Regions from separate parts of the Paenibacillus sp. FSL H8-0317 genome, predicted to be linked through region 1. Evidence: a T-box and tRNA genes for the amino acid it is inferred to sense, from the RefSeq annotation. Region 1 holds a T-box; the other regions hold tRNA genes.

Region 1 (5,004 bases):
GATTCATGAAAGGCATGATGCTTGGTGGTCTTGCTGGTATGATGTTTGGCGGATTGTTCGGTGGCATGGGCGCTCTGGGTAACATCCTTGGATTGCTCGTGAACGTTGCAGCAATTATGTTGATTGTTATGCTGGCTATGGCACTCTTCAGAGCCATCTCCAATCGTCGCAAACCTGCAGCGGATGGTCGTTATGACCGTCGCAATGATCGTGATGATGACCATAACAGAAATGGACGGTACTAATCTCTATGGTTCTGAGCATGGATGAAATTGTGAATGCAATCTGTATTCATATGGCAGAACGTAAAGGTGTACGTCCAACCGATGTGAATGTAGAACTGAGTTGGGAAGAAGATACAGGTTATTCCGCTGAAGTTTGGATTCAAGGCCGTAGTCAATATCTGGTGGAGTCCAATATGATTGAAGCGATTCTTCGTTACCTGCACAGTGAATACAACATCCGGGCGTACCGTGAGAATGTACGACTTGATCTGGATGAAGAAATCACAGCGATCGTTAATCAATAAGATAGGTCACTCACTGGCCTGATATACGAAAGGCCGCCTCCCCTCTGTCGCCTGACAGAGATGGAAGGCGGTCTTTTTGTTTCTGTATTTGTAGCTCTATTTGTGCGTCTATTGTAGTCTCTATACGTCTCTGTGTTACGTTCTAATTCTTGGAAACTACGATTGAAGTTTAACCAGGCTGTAGTTCTTCTTACCTTTACGGATAATGATGAATTTACCGCCAATGGCATGCTCTGCCGACACTGTGAATTCAAGCTCCGTGATTTTCTCACCGTTCATGGAGATCGCGCCTTTAGTGACATCCTCACGCGCCTGGCGTTTGGATGGCTCCAACCCCAGATCTACGAGCCAGTCGACGATATTTTTCGCTTCCCCGTCCGTTTCGAATGTTGGCATTTCCTTGAAACCCTGCTCGATTTCATCTGCTGTCAGGGAACGGATATCACCACTGAACAGCGCCGCTGTAATACGCTTAGCCTGTTCGAGCATTTCTTCGCCGTGAACGAATTTTGTCATTTCTTCCGCGAGTGCTTTCTGTGCTTCACGTCTGTGCGGCTCTGTCTCTACCTTTTCAGCCAAAGCTTCGATTTGTTCTTTGCTGAGGAAAGTAAAGTATTTCAAGTATTTAATGACATCACGGTCATCTGTATTCGCCCAGAACTGGTAGAACTCAAATGGTGTTGTTTTGTTCGGGTCAAGCCAGATTGCGCCGCCAGCTGTTTTACCAAATTTGGTACCGTCGGATTTGAGCATGAGTGGAATGGTCAGACCGTACGCCTTCGCTTCAGATCCTTCTTTTTTACGAATCAGATCAAGACCACTTGTGATGTTACCCCATTGATCCGAACCACCGATTTGAAGCTGTACATCTTCGTTCTGGAACAGGTGCAGGTAGTCGAGTGATTGAAGGATCTGGTAGGAAAACTCGGTGAACGAGATTCCGCCTTCCAATCTGCTCGCAACCACATCCTTAGCCAACATTGTGTTAAGGTTAAAGTTTTTGCCGTAGTCACGCAAGAATTCAATCACATTGATTTTGTGTGTCCAATCGTAGTTGTTCACCATGCGAACCTGATTATCACCGTCTGTTACGAACAACTTCTTCATCTGCGCTGTCAGTGCATCCACATTCTCCTGCACTTGCTCCATCGTTTGCAAAGAACGCTCAGCCTGCCGACCACTTGGATCACCAATCGTTCCTGTAGCTCCACCAATCAGAATGACTGGACGGTGTCCTGCCAGTTGAAAACGTTTCAGCATCATGAATGGAATGAGATGTCCGATATGCATGCTGTCCCCCGTAGGGTCAACGCCGCAGTACAATGAGATTGATTTGGTTTCGGTCAACTCACGCAGTCCCTCTGCATCTGTCTGCTGGTTAATGGCGTCACGCCACTGTAGTTCATCAATAATATTCATGTGTATAACCCCTTTTCTATCCTCAAGATTCAGTCATGATCTACGTTAAAATACGAAATTACACGCTGGAACGGCTTTTTTGGACACAAAAAAATCGCCTCCTTGTCTTCATTAGACACAGGGACGATTATCATAACCGTGGTACCACCCAAATTGCATGGACAACACGTGAGCTTAACACGTTATCCATACCACTTTTGGCAATATATCGTTTGCCCATCCGCTTGGCATTACCCAAGTACTCCAGAGTGTAATTCGCAGCCCTTGTATGTATCAGGTTCCATCAACCCCTGACTTTCTGTAACAGGGACAAAGCCGCTACTGCGCTCTATCAACGTGATTCATGTATTCAATTTATAGCAAGTATAGCCGAACGTTTCAGTCATTGCAAGACCAAGTATACAATCTTTGAACTGAACCACGGATGCACAGTTGAAACCAGATTATATAATCATCATGTTCAATTTTCCGTGATAATAACCATACGCTTTCTCCGCGACCTGATCCTCATTGTTCCAAAACTGCAGATCTAACGCATCTAACTGCTGCTCTTGTTCCTTTGTCAGGAATTTAGGTATATCCCATAGTTCAGTAAGCCTTTCATCCTCTTTCAAGTGCTCAATGCAGCCATATGCTGACGTTATAATCTCCACGACTTGAGTCGCATCAATGATATGTAATGCCCGCAACGCGTAACGGTATACCTCTTCCCCCCAGTTGCAGAAAAACTGTATAAAACCGCCATTAAAGACATCCGCCTCTAACAGCCATAAAGCAGCAATGTCCTGCTCGTTCGAAGTCAACGAAGCCCAGCCCTGTTCAAATTCATTCTTTTTTTCGACAAATAACACAGCAAAGTCATACCATACATCATTAATATCTTGCTCGCTCATGTAACACACCTCACTTTTCTTTATGCATGCTCTCCAACTCCTGACGTTTACCCGCCTGATGCCAATGTGAATACGGATCACCGATCTGCTGGAAGGCTTCCTGAACACCCCTGTTCAGGTCCTTCATCACTTCATTTGTATAGTTCAAATGCGTCTCTTTATTATCCACGCCATTTCGTTCCAACAATCCTACATGCGTCGCGGTGAAAATAATATCCTCCAGCACCCAATAGATGACTTCATCCGGCTGTTTCACCCGTTTCTCCAATGAAACGAGACCACGTTCGTATATTCGAACGATATACGCATCTTCTTCAGCCTCTACATAAGGCACCCCATCCCACTTAAAGCTCTCAAACAAGCGGTTAACATAGTTCTGCATCTGTTCCCTAGGGAAAGATGTACGCTCTAAAAGCTGTAAAAGGATGTCTGCCAATTGTTGTTTGCTTAACATGTTGGACATGAATGCACCTGCCTCTATAAAGTAACGTCGATGACAGAATGAAAAAATGAAAAAGCTGCCCAAGGCAGCCTCTTCATTCCATACTGTTCAATCAGGTCCCACAAAAAGTCTGATACGAAGTATTGCATTGTGCAGGTAGTTCGGCATATTCAGCCTGCTCAGGTGAGTGCGCAAACGGATCTGAAAGAACTGCCAAAAGCTTCTGCATCACGCTAAGATCTCCGTGGTTCTCCGCTTGCTCAAGGGCTTCCTCAACCCGATGATTGCGGGGAATGACGGCTGGATTGTTCGTTCTCATCAACTCCCGAGAGACTTCCTTCGCCCCTTGCTGTCTGTCCAATCTTGCTTGCCACCGCTCATTCCATTCAGCAAATTCTGCCGTGCCAAACAAAGCTGTCCCTTCCAACCTATCAAAGGTCAATGCCAGGAACGTATTGGTGTAATCTGCACTATGCTTTTCCATGAGTTCAAGAAGCTCCTTGATCAACGCTTCATCTTCGGCCTCTTCATCGGACAAGCCCAGTTTGGCACGCATTCCCTTGAGCCAATGATGATGGTACAATTCAGAAAATTGTGCGATAGCATCCTGAGCGAGTTGCACGGCCTGTTCTTCATCTTCATGCAGCAACGGCAGAAGCGTCTCGGCAAAACGAGCCAAATTCCACCCCGCAATATACGGTTGATTACCATAAGCATAGCGACCTTGCCTGTCAATGGAGCTAAATACGGTTGAAGGATTGTAAGCATCCATAAAGGCGCACGGACCATAATCGATGGTCTCACCACTGATCGCCATGTTATCCGTGTTCATCACGCCATGAATGAAACCAACACGCTGCCATTGGGCAATGAGTGCCGCCTGCCGTTTAATTACTTCCTGAAGGAGCAAAAGATAGCGATTCTCAGCTTGGGCAACATCAGGAAAATGTCGATGCAACGTATAATCAGCCAACGCCCGAAGATCGTCGATAGATCCCCATCTGGCTGCATACTGGAAGGTTGCTACCCGGATATGACTGGAAGCCACCCGGGTTAAAATGGCACCCGGCCGCTCTGTTTCACGGATAATGTTTTCTCCTGTTGATACCACCGCCAGACTGCGTGTCGTTGGAATACCCAGTGCATACATCGCTTCACTAATAATATACTCACGCAACATGGGCCCTACAGCAGCACGTCCATCTCCCCCACGGGAGTAGGGTGTTCTTCCTGATCCTTTGAGCTGGATATCCACTCGCTCGCCCTGTGGCGTAATCTGTTCACCCAGCAGCAAAGCACGTCCATCTCCAAGCATGTTAAAATTGCCAAATTGATGTCCTGCATAGGCCTGAGCCAAAGGCTCGGCTCCTTCCGGAATCGAATTACCTGCAAAAATTTGCGCTCCTTCATCACTGTCAAGAGACTCCACATCCAGTCCTAGGCTGGATGCAAGCAGTCGATTGAAAATGATCAGCTTTGGTGATTCAACAGGCACTGCGCCCTGACTTGTAAAAAAGGGTTGCGGTAACTTCGCATAACTATTCTCCAAGTTCCACCCTTTGTTCAATGTTTCTTGTTGCATGGTGATCACAACTCCTTTTCTGTACCCCAGGGATATCCCTTGGTTATATTGTAGCCTTGTGAACCAATGCTCATTTATGTAGTCGCATGGAAATTCAATGTAAGATGTTGTTGACTTAAACGAACATCTAAAATGTTCT
Region 2 (5,004 bases), 3.4 Mb from region 1:
GCCGAAAATGTAACGGGGCTAAACACACCACCGAAGCTATGGCTTGATGCTTTGCATCAGGGGTAGGGGAGCGTTGTATAAGGGTTGAAGGTGTACCGTAAGGAGCGCTGGACATTATACAAGTGAGAATGCCGGTATGAGTAACGAAAAGATCAGTGAGAATCTGATCCGCCGAAAGCCTAAGGGTTCCTGAGGAAGGCTCGTCCGCTCAGGGTAAGTCGGGACCTAAGGCGAGGCCGAAAGGCGTAGTCGAAGGACAACAGGTCGAAATTCCTGTACCACCGTAAGCCGTTATGAGCAATGGGGGGACGCAGTAGGGTAGTGACGCGGACTGATGGATGTCCGTCTAAGCAGTGAGGCTGATGTGTAGGCAAATCCGCACATTGTAAGGCTGAGCTGTGATGGGGAGCGAAAATTATAGTAGCGAAGGTCATGATCTCACACTGCCAAGAAAAGCCTCTAGCCAGGTGATGGTGCCCGTACCGCAAACCGACACAGGTAGGCGAGAAGAGTATTCTAAGGCGCGCGGAAGAACTCTCGTTAAGGAACTCGGCAAAATGACCCCGTAACTTCGGGAGAAGGGGTGCCCCGGTAGTGTGAATAGCACGAGGGGGCCGCAGTGAAAAGGCCCAAGCGACTGTTTAGCAAAAACACAGGTCTGTGCGAAGCCGTAAGGCGAAGTATACGGGCTGACGCCTGCCCGGTGCTGGAAGGTTAAGGGGAGTGGTTAGGGAGTAATCCCGAAGCTGTGAACCGAAGCCCCAGTAAACGGCGGCCGTAACTATAACGGTCCTAAGGTAGCGAAATTCCTTGTCAGGTAAATTCTGACCCGCACGAATGGCGTAACGACTTGGGCGCTGTCTCAACGAGAGATCCGGTGAAATTTTAATACCTGTGAAGATGCAGGTTACCCGCGACAAGACGGAAAGACCCCATGGAGCTTTACTGCAGCTTGATATTGAATTTGGGTACGATCTGTACAGGATAGGTGGGAGCCTTTGAAGCATGAGCGCCAGCTTGTGTGGAGGCAACGTTGGGATACCACCCTGATCGTATCTAGGTTCTAACCTGGTACCGTAATCCGGTGCGGGGACAGTGTCAGGTGGGCAGTTTGACTGGGGCGGTCGCCTCCTAAAGAGTAACGGAGGCGCCCAAAGGTTCCCTCAGAATGGTTGGAAATCATTCGAAGAGTGCAAAGGCATAAGGGAGCTTGACTGCGAGACCTACAAGTCGAGCAGGGACGAAAGTCGGGCTTAGTGATCCGGTGGTACCGCATGGAAGGGCCATCGCTCAACGGATAAAAGCTACCCTGGGGATAACAGGCTTATCTCCCCCAAGAGTCCACATCGACGGGGAGGTTTGGCACCTCGATGTCGGCTCATCGCATCCTGGGGCTGAAGTAGGTCCCAAGGGTTGGGCTGTTCGCCCATTAAAGCGGTACGCGAGCTGGGTTCAGAACGTCGTGAGACAGTTCGGTCCCTATCTGTCGTGGGCGTAGGAAATTTGAGAGGAGCTGTCCTTAGTACGAGAGGACCGGGATGGACGTACCGCTGGTGTACCAGTTGTTCCGCCAGGAGCACCGCTGGGTAGCTATGTACGGACGGGATAAACGCTGAAAGCATCTAAGCGTGAAGCCCCCCTCAAGATGAGATTTCCCAGTATGTAAGACCCCTTGAAGACGACGAGGTAGATAGGCTGGGGGTGGAAGTGCAGCAATGCATGGAGCTGACCAGTACTAATCGGTCGAGGGCTTATCCAATAGCAAGTTGTAATTCGCGTGTTTCGTTTCGAATCTAGTTTTCAGAGAACAACACTCTGAAATGTAAGCTACGCGTTTGGTGGCGATGGCGGAGGGGTTCCACACGTACCCATCCCGAACACGACCGTTAAGCCCTCTAGCGCCGATGGTACTTGGACCGCAGGGTCCTGGGAGAGTAGGACGCCGCCAAGCGAAACCCCATTGGGGTATTTTTTTTCGAAAATTGATAAGGGCCCTTAGCTCAGTTGGTTAGAGCGCACCTCTGATAAGGGTGAGGCCGGTGGTTCGAGTCCACCAGGGCCCATAGCAAGACCACAACAAGAAATACACCAGAGTTATGGGGCCATAGCTCAGCTGGGAGAGCGCCTGCCTTGCAAGCAGGAGGTCAGCGGTTCGATCCCGCTTGGCTCCACCATTCCCTGATAGCTCAGTTGGTAGAGCACTCGACTGTTAATCGAGTTGTCACAGGTTCGAGCCCTGTTCGGGGAGCCAGTAAGGCCCGTTGGTCAAGGGGTTAAGACACCTCCCTTTCACGGAGGTAACAGGGGTTCGAATCCCCTACGGGTCATAATATGGAGGCTTAGCTCAGCTGGGAGAGCATCTGCCTTACAAGCAGAGGGTCGGGGGTTCGATCCCCTCAGCCTCCACCATATAAACTTTATAACGACGCGGGGTGGAGCAGCCCGGTAGCTCGTCGGGCTCATAACCCGAAGGCCGCAGGTTCAAATCCTGCCCCCGCAATTATACTTTCCTTTGAGAAAGTGATCTGGAACCGTGGTGTAGTTGGCCTAACATGCCTGCCTGTCACGCAGGAGATCGCGGGTTCGAATCCCGTCGGTTCCGCCATTTTTTATTTTAGTAAGGCTCGGTAGCTCAGTCGGTAGAGCAGAGGACTGAAAATCCTCGTGTCGGCGGTTCGATTCCGTCCCGAGCCACCATTTATAACACTATGTAATACGCCGGTGTAGCTCAACTGGTAGAGCAACTGACTTGTAATCAGTAGGTTGGGGGTTCAAGTCCTCTCGCCGGCACCATGTAATCCTGGAGGATTAGCGAAGCGGCCAAACGCATCAGACTGTAAATCTGCTCCCGTACGGGTTCGGTGGTTCGAATCCATCATCCTCCACCAGTTTTTCTATGAGTCATTAGCTCAGTTGGTAGAGCACCTGACTTTTAATCAGGGTGTCGAAGGTTCGAGCCCTTCATGACTCACCATTATATGCGCGTGTGGCGGAATTGGCAGACGCACTAGACTTAGGATCTAGCGTCTTTGACGTGGGGGTTCAAGTCCCTCCACGCGCATCCTTTATTTGCGGAAGTGGCTCAGCGGTAGAGCATCGCCTTGCCAAGGCGAGGGTCGCGGGTTCGATTCCCGTCTTCCGCTCCAATATTTTGCGCCCTTAGCTCAGCTGGATAGAGCGTTTGACTACGAATCAAAAGGCCGGGAGTTCGAATCTCTCAGGGCGCGCCATTATAACTTTATATTTTGCCGGCGTGGCGGAATGGCAGACGCGCTCGACTCAAAATCGAGTGGGAAACCGTGGAGGTTCGAGTCCTCTCGCCGGTATATATAACGGGATGTAGCTCAGCTTGGTAGAGCACCTGGTTTGGGACCAGGGGGTCGCATGTTCAAATCGTGTCATCCCGATTTTTTTTATTTGCGGGTGTAGTTCAATGGTAGAACTTTAGCCTTCCAAGCTAATAGCGTGGGTTCGATTCCCATCACCCGCTTAAATATTGATAAGAAAGAGATGGTATTCACCGTTTCTTTCTTTTTTTGCATTCACAGGCATATTGATCATAATTGTATACAAAGATCACGGATTATATGGCTGATTAGCATGTACCAGCATGTATCCCATCCTCATGATATATTTCCCCCCTTTTAAGTCTGTTCTTAGTCATTGTGGAAGTGTTCAAACAGAGAAGGTCTAGTGCATGTTCGAACACAAGAATATCTTTCCTTTACCGCATTTCATAAAAACGCTTACAAAAATAGCTTGCGTAAATCATTAACCTGTAATACCATATCAATTAAGCGCTTAACCTTTAGGGGTAAGGCGCTTAAACTTAACTTAGATTAAGCGCTTAACCCGTAAAGGAAAGGACGGCGATCAATTCATGAAAACAATTCGACTGACGATGGCTCAGGCACTGCTTCGATACCTGGATCAGCAATATATCTCGGTTGACGGGGTGGAAACCAAGTTTGTGAAGGGAATCATCGGTATTTTTGGACATGGCAATGTAACAGGCATTGGAGAAGCGCTAGAGCGCAGCCCGGGAAGCCTGACGTATATGCAAGGCAAGAACGAACAAGGCATGGTGCATACGGCAGCGGCTTATGCCAAGCAGAAGAATCGTAGACAGATCTATGCATGTACAACATCGATTGGACCTGGTGCTTTGAATATGATTACAGCCGCAGCTACTGCAACGGTGAACCGGATTCCGGTTTTATTGCTTCCTGGAGATAACTTTGCTACACGGGAACCGGACCCGGTACTTCAGCAGTTGGAAGTGAGCAGTGATTATACAATCTCAGCCACTGATCCATTCAAAGCCGTCAGCAAGTACTGGGATCGCATTGTTCGTCCCGAACAGTTGATGATTGCTGTTACACAGGCCATGCGTGTGCTAACCGATCCAGCAGAGACGGGAGCAGTAACGCTCGCACTGCCGCAGGATGTGCAGGCAGAGGCATACGATTATCCAGAATCGTTCTTTGCCCGCAAAGTACATTATCTGGATCGTCGCCCCCCGGTACAGGCAGCCATTGAGCGGGCAACGGAGCAGATTGCCCGAGGCAGTAAGCCGCTGCTCGTTGCAGGCGGCGGTGTGTTGTACTCTGAGGCATCCGCCCAGCTCGTGGAGTTCGCCGAGGCATTTGGTATTCCGATCGCCGAGACGCAGGCGGGCAAAAGCGCAGTTTCTTGGGACCACACACTGAATGTGGGGGCCATCGGGGTTACCGGCTCTCTGGCAGCCAATAGGCTGGCGAGAGAAGCGGATGTGGTGATCGGCGTCGGTACTCGTTTCTCCGATTTTACGACGGCGTCCCGCTCTGCTTTTCAACATCCAGAAGTGTCATTCATCAACATTAACCTGAACGGCATGGATGCCGCCAAGTTAGGCGGGGAAGCCATTCTGGCAGATGCACGCGAAGGATTGCAGGCTTTGCAGAAGGAATTGCAGGAAAGACAATACCGATGTGCATATGGCGCATCCGAAATCGCTGATCTCCG
Region 3 (5,004 bases), 1.8 Mb from region 1:
TAAGTGGGAAAGGATGTGGAGTTGCACAGACAACCAGGATGTTGGCTTAGAAGCAGCCATCATTGAAAGAGTGCGTAATAGCTCACTGGTCGAGTGACTCTGCGCCGAAAATGTAACGGGGCTAAACACACCACCGAAGCTATGGCTTGATGCTTTGCATCAGGGGTAGGGGAGCGTTGTATAAGGGTTGAAGGTGTACCGTAAGGAGCGCTGGACATTATACAAGTGAGAATGCCGGTATGAGTAACGAAAAGATCAGTGAGAATCTGATCCGCCGAAAGCCTAAGGGTTCCTGAGGAAGGCTCGTCCGCTCAGGGTAAGTCGGGACCTAAGGCGAGGCCGAAAGGCGTAGTCGAAGGACAACAGGTCGAAATTCCTGTACCACCGTAAGCCGTTATGAGCAATGGGGGGACGCAGTAGGGTAGTGACGCGGACTGATGGATGTCCGTCTAAGCAGTGAGGCTGATGTGTAGGCAAATCCGCACATTGTAAGGCTGAGCTGTGATGGGGAGCGAAAATTGTAGTAGCGAAGGTCATGATCTCACACTGCCAAGAAAAGCCTCTAGCCAGGTGATGGTGCCCGTACCGCAAACCGACACAGGTAGGCGAGAAGAGTATTCTAAGGCGCGCGGAAGAACTCTCGTTAAGGAACTCGGCAAAATGACCCCGTAACTTCGGGAGAAGGGGTGCCCCGGTAGTGTGAATAGCACGAGGGGGCCGCAGTGAAAAGGCCCAAGCGACTGTTTAGCAAAAACACAGGTCTGTGCGAAGCCGTAAGGCGAAGTATACGGGCTGACGCCTGCCCGGTGCTGGAAGGTTAAGGGGAGTGGTTAGGGAGTAATCCCGAAGCTGTGAACCGAAGCCCCAGTAAACGGCGGCCGTAACTATAACGGTCCTAAGGTAGCGAAATTCCTTGTCAGGTAAATTCTGACCCGCACGAATGGCGTAACGACTTGGGCGCTGTCTCAACGAGAGATCCGGTGAAATTTTAATACCTGTGAAGATGCAGGTTACCCGCGACAAGACGGAAAGACCCCATGGAGCTTTACTGCAGCTTGATATTGAATTTGGGTACGATCTGTACAGGATAGGTGGGAGCCTTTGAAGTGTGAGCGCCAGCTTGCATGGAGGCAACGTTGGGATACCACCCTGATCGTATCTAGGTTCTAACCTGGTACCGTAATCCGGTGCGGGGACAGTGTCAGGTGGGCAGTTTGACTGGGGCGGTCGCCTCCTAAAGAGTAACGGAGGCGCCCAAAGGTTCCCTCAGAATGGTTGGAAATCATTCGAAGAGTGCAAAGGCATAAGGGAGCTTGACTGCGAGACCTACAAGTCGAGCAGGGACGAAAGTCGGGCTTAGTGATCCGGTGGTACCGCATGGAAGGGCCATCGCTCAACGGATAAAAGCTACCCTGGGGATAACAGGCTTATCTCCCCCAAGAGTCCACATCGACGGGGAGGTTTGGCACCTCGATGTCGGCTCATCGCATCCTGGGGCTGAAGTAGGTCCCAAGGGTTGGGCTGTTCGCCCATTAAAGCGGTACGCGAGCTGGGTTCAGAACGTCGTGAGACAGTTCGGTCCCTATCTGTCGTGGGCGTAGGAAATTTGAGAGGAGCTGTCCTTAGTACGAGAGGACCGGGATGGACGTACCGCTGGTGTACCAGTTGTTCCGCCAGGAGCACCGCTGGGTAGCTATGTACGGACGGGATAAACGCTGAAAGCATCTAAGCGTGAAGCCCCCCTCAAGATGAGATTTCCCAGTATGTAAGACCCCTTGAAGACGACGAGGTAGATAGGCTGGGGGTGGAAGTGCAGCAATGCATGGAGCTGACCAGTACTAATCGGTCGAGGGCTTATCCAATAGCAAGTTCTAAATCGCATGTTTCGTTTCGAATCTAGTTTTCAGAGAACGATCTCTGAAGCATATTCCCTGATAGCTCAGTTGGTAGAGCACTCGACTGTTAATCGAGTTGTCACAGGTTCGAGCCCTGTTCGGGGAGCCATATGGAGAGGTGTCCGAGCTGGCCGAAGGAGCACGATTGGAAATCGTGTAGGCGTCACAAGCGTCTCGAGGGTTCGAATCCCTCTCTCTCCGCCATAATATTAAGGCCCGTTGGTCAAGGGGTTAAGACACCTCCCTTTCACGGAGGTAACAGGGGTTCGAATCCCCTACGGGTCATAATAACTTCAAAAAAAGAAGTTGATTTTTACAACAAGATTATGATATGATCATAAATGTGTTGTTCGGAGGCTTAGCTCAGCTGGGAGAGCATCTGCCTTACAAGCAGAGGGTCGGGGGTTCGATCCCCTCAGCCTCCACCATATAAACTTTATAACGACGCGGGGTGGAGCAGCCCGGTAGCTCGTCGGGCTCATAACCCGAAGGCCGCAGGTTCAAATCCTGCCCCCGCAATTATACTTTCCTTTGAGAAAGTGATCTGGAACCGTGGTGTAGTTGGCCTAACATGCCTGCCTGTCACGCAGGAGATCGCGGGTTCGAATCCCGTCGGTTCCGCCATTTAATCTTTACATGAGGCAAACTGTTCACTACATCTGCTGTATGGCACTGATGCCCTATATAAAGTGTAAGGAATTAAGATTAGACTTTATTATGGCTCGGTAGCTCAGTCGGTAGAGCAGAGGACTGAAAATCCTCGTGTCGGCGGTTCGATTCCGTCCCGAGCCACCATTTTAAAACAATTTAATATGCCGGTGTAGCTCAACTGGTAGAGCAACTGACTTGTAATCAGTAGGTTGGGGGTTCAAGTCCTCTCGCCGGCACCATGTAATCCTGGAGGATTAGCGAAGTGGCCAAACGCATCAGACTGTAAATCTGCTCCCGTACGGGTTCGGTGGTTCGAATCCATCATCCTCCACCAGTTTTTAGGGGCATAGTTTAAAGGTAGAACAACGGTCTCCAAAACCGTTGGTGTGGGTTCAATTCCTGCTGCCCCTGCCAATTAACTTTTTAGAAAATAACCTTTTGTGGCGATCGTGGCGAAGTGGTTAACGCACCGGTTTGTGGATCCGGCATTCGGGGGTTCAATTCCCCTCGATCGCCCCTTTGTTTTTTTATTTTTTATTGGGGATTAGCCAAGCGGTAAGGCAACGGACTTTGACTCCGTCATGCATAGGTTCAAATCCTATATCCCCAGCCATTATGCGGACGTGGCTCAGCGGTAGAGCATCGCCTTGCCAAGGCGAGGGTCGCGGGTTCGATTCCCGTCGTCCGCTCCAAAATATGGCGCCATAGCCAAGTGGTAAGGCACAGCTCTGCAAAAGCTTTATCCCCAGTTCGAATCTGGGTGGCGCCTCCAGCATATGCCGGCGTGGCGGAATGGCAGACGCGCTCGACTCAAAATCGAGTGGGAAACCGTGGAGGTTCGAGTCCTCTCGCCGGTATATTGAATAGTCCTACATGTTGCTTATGCAATGTGTAGGACTATTTTTATTTTATATAAATTGCTTTTTTGTATTGTAAGGATAGTTGGACGTTAATAAAGATTGACGTATGATTATATTCAGTATATTGTAGATAAGTAAAGTCTTTAATATAAAGGAGTGAAGTAGAGTGACTAATGGAAAAAATGTATCGGATACCGATCTGTTATTTGATCTTTCTGTATGGGAAGAGGCATGGAAGAATCGTCCGAGAAATTCAAAATATAAGAAGAATAGTACCCCCGTTAATACAGAAGAAGCATTTGAGCGCTGGGCCAGGGATTATCATAAACAGTCGTTCACTGAAGAAGGAAAGCAGCGTTCTGAGCGCATTATGGGCTGGATTGAGAATCAGGGTGTGGAATTCGCAGGGTTATCCATTTTGGACATTGGAGCCGCTTCGGGCATATTTACCATCCCTTTTGCGGAGAAGGGTGCAAGTGTGACTGCAGTTGAGCCTTCTGAGTTGCTTATTTCCCTTATGAAAGAGACGATACCTCCAGCTCTTGAATCCAATATCGAAATCGTAAATGAACGATATGAAGAAATCTCTATCAAGGATAAGGGTTGGGAGAAGAAATATGACTTTGCATTTGCATCCATGTGTCCAGCGATGTCGGATTGGGAAACGATTGAGCAGGCGATCAATTGTGCCCGGAAGTATGTGTATATAAGTACTATGGCGGGACAGAAGGAACACACACTAATGGATGAACTTAAGGATGTACTGGGAGTAACTTCTTCATACAAGGCCGGTGATATGGGGTATATCCAACAGTTGCTTTATTTGAAGGGGTATTCTTATACGATGATCATTACGAGAGAAGTTAACTCATTTGAAGTACCGGTGGAAGAGATTATCGAGAAGCTGCCAGAATGGCTTAATACGTATGAGTTACCATCGGATGAAAATTCCCTCAGATTGGCTGAGAAGTATATCCGAGATACATACAAGGATAGTACAGTGAGCTTCTCACGTGGAGGAAGATTTGGTAAAATTCTAATTCAACTTGAACAGCCCAATATGAAAACAGTTCGCACTAAGGATAAGTGATAAATCGTATAGGCTTGTTACGTATACAGGAGCAGGAATCGGGACGGGCGACTTAGTCTTACGTCTGAGATAACGCTAGAAAGCATTGCACCGCCACCACAAGAAGATGCACTTGTGAAACATATGAAGTTAAGATTATAGAAGTGAAATTGTAAGTGAAGGGAGCAGATATATGCTCCCTCTTTTTTTGAAGTGAATAATTAGTTGACTATACTAAACAAAATCCTCGGTTACTTGAAGATGTTAAGCTGCTTCATGAGACTGCATATGGGCTAAAGCCAACCTTAATTTAAACATCGAGACAACGAAAAGCAAAACACAGACCTAGTTTTCAGAGAATGATCTCTGAAGCATATTCCATGATATTTCAGTTGGTAGAGCACTCGACAATTAATCGAGTTGTCACAGGTCCGAGCCTTGTTCGGGGAACCATATGGAGAGGTGTCCGAAGGAGTACGACTTACAATCGTGCTCCTTTTTCTAATTTCTGTTCGACACTCCTGCTTTT

Evidence for each region. The T-box of region 1 lies ahead of tyrS (tyrosine--tRNA ligase). A T-box ahead of a tRNA ligase gene usually reads a tRNA of that ligase, here a tRNA-Tyr.
Region 2: it has a tRNA-Tyr gene. The T-box ahead of tyrS (tyrosine--tRNA ligase) is inferred to sense a tRNA for this amino acid. The anticodon was not compared.
Region 3: it has a tRNA-Tyr gene. The T-box ahead of tyrS (tyrosine--tRNA ligase) is inferred to sense a tRNA for this amino acid. The anticodon was not compared.

What each region holds. Positions count from the first base shown of each region.
Region 1 covers NZ_CP150294.1:4,309,493-4,314,496, forward strand. The annotation lists gene MHB43_RS19150 (hypothetical protein) at 1-245, shown strand, start outside; gene MHB43_RS19155 (YxcD family protein) at 251-529, shown strand; gene tyrS (tyrosine--tRNA ligase) at 686-1,948, opposite strand; T-box leader at 2,065-2,292, opposite strand; gene MHB43_RS19165 (DUF4375 domain-containing protein) at 2,392-2,841, opposite strand; gene MHB43_RS19170 (Imm63 family immunity protein) at 2,852-3,304, opposite strand; gene MHB43_RS19175 (YdiU family protein) at 3,396-4,865, opposite strand.
Region 2 covers NZ_CP150294.1:371,884-376,887, forward strand. The annotation lists rRNA gene MHB43_RS01785 (23S ribosomal RNA) at 1-1,759, shown strand, start outside; rRNA gene rrf (5S ribosomal RNA) at 1,835-1,951, shown strand; tRNA gene MHB43_RS01795 (tRNA-Ile) at 1,990-2,063, shown strand; tRNA gene MHB43_RS01800 (tRNA-Ala) at 2,099-2,174, shown strand; tRNA gene MHB43_RS01805 (tRNA-Asn) at 2,176-2,251, shown strand; tRNA gene MHB43_RS01810 (tRNA-Glu) at 2,256-2,327, shown strand; tRNA gene MHB43_RS01815 (tRNA-Val) at 2,334-2,409, shown strand; tRNA gene MHB43_RS01820 (tRNA-Met) at 2,427-2,500, shown strand; tRNA gene MHB43_RS01825 (tRNA-Asp) at 2,528-2,605, shown strand; tRNA gene MHB43_RS01830 (tRNA-Phe) at 2,622-2,697, shown strand; tRNA gene MHB43_RS01835 (tRNA-Thr) at 2,718-2,793, shown strand; tRNA gene MHB43_RS01840 (tRNA-Tyr) at 2,803-2,888, shown strand; tRNA gene MHB43_RS01845 (tRNA-Lys) at 2,899-2,974, shown strand; tRNA gene MHB43_RS01850 (tRNA-Leu) at 2,981-3,061, shown strand; tRNA gene MHB43_RS01855 (tRNA-Gly) at 3,072-3,146, shown strand; tRNA gene MHB43_RS01860 (tRNA-Arg) at 3,154-3,230, shown strand; tRNA gene MHB43_RS01865 (tRNA-Leu) at 3,248-3,326, shown strand; tRNA gene MHB43_RS01870 (tRNA-Pro) at 3,334-3,407, shown strand; tRNA gene MHB43_RS01875 (tRNA-Gly) at 3,420-3,490, shown strand; gene iolD (3D-(3,5/4)-trihydroxycyclohexane-1,2-dione acylhydrolase (decyclizing)) at 3,881-5,004, shown strand, end outside.
Region 3 covers NZ_CP150294.1:6,082,466-6,087,469, reverse strand. The annotation lists rRNA gene MHB43_RS27370 (23S ribosomal RNA) at 1-1,862, shown strand, start outside; tRNA gene MHB43_RS27365 (tRNA-Asn) at 1,929-2,004, shown strand; tRNA gene MHB43_RS27360 (tRNA-Ser) at 2,008-2,099, shown strand; tRNA gene MHB43_RS27355 (tRNA-Glu) at 2,109-2,180, shown strand; tRNA gene MHB43_RS27350 (tRNA-Val) at 2,248-2,323, shown strand; tRNA gene MHB43_RS27345 (tRNA-Met) at 2,341-2,414, shown strand; tRNA gene MHB43_RS27340 (tRNA-Asp) at 2,442-2,519, shown strand; tRNA gene MHB43_RS27335 (tRNA-Phe) at 2,615-2,690, shown strand; tRNA gene MHB43_RS27330 (tRNA-Thr) at 2,710-2,785, shown strand; tRNA gene MHB43_RS27325 (tRNA-Tyr) at 2,795-2,880, shown strand; tRNA gene MHB43_RS27320 (tRNA-Trp) at 2,887-2,960, shown strand; tRNA gene MHB43_RS27315 (tRNA-His) at 2,990-3,062, shown strand; tRNA gene MHB43_RS27310 (tRNA-Gln) at 3,085-3,159, shown strand; tRNA gene MHB43_RS27305 (tRNA-Gly) at 3,164-3,238, shown strand; tRNA gene MHB43_RS27300 (tRNA-Cys) at 3,245-3,318, shown strand; tRNA gene MHB43_RS27295 (tRNA-Leu) at 3,325-3,403, shown strand; gene MHB43_RS27290 (methyltransferase domain-containing protein) at 3,573-4,496, shown strand; gene MHB43_RS27285 (helix-turn-helix domain-containing protein) at 4,977-5,004, opposite strand, start outside.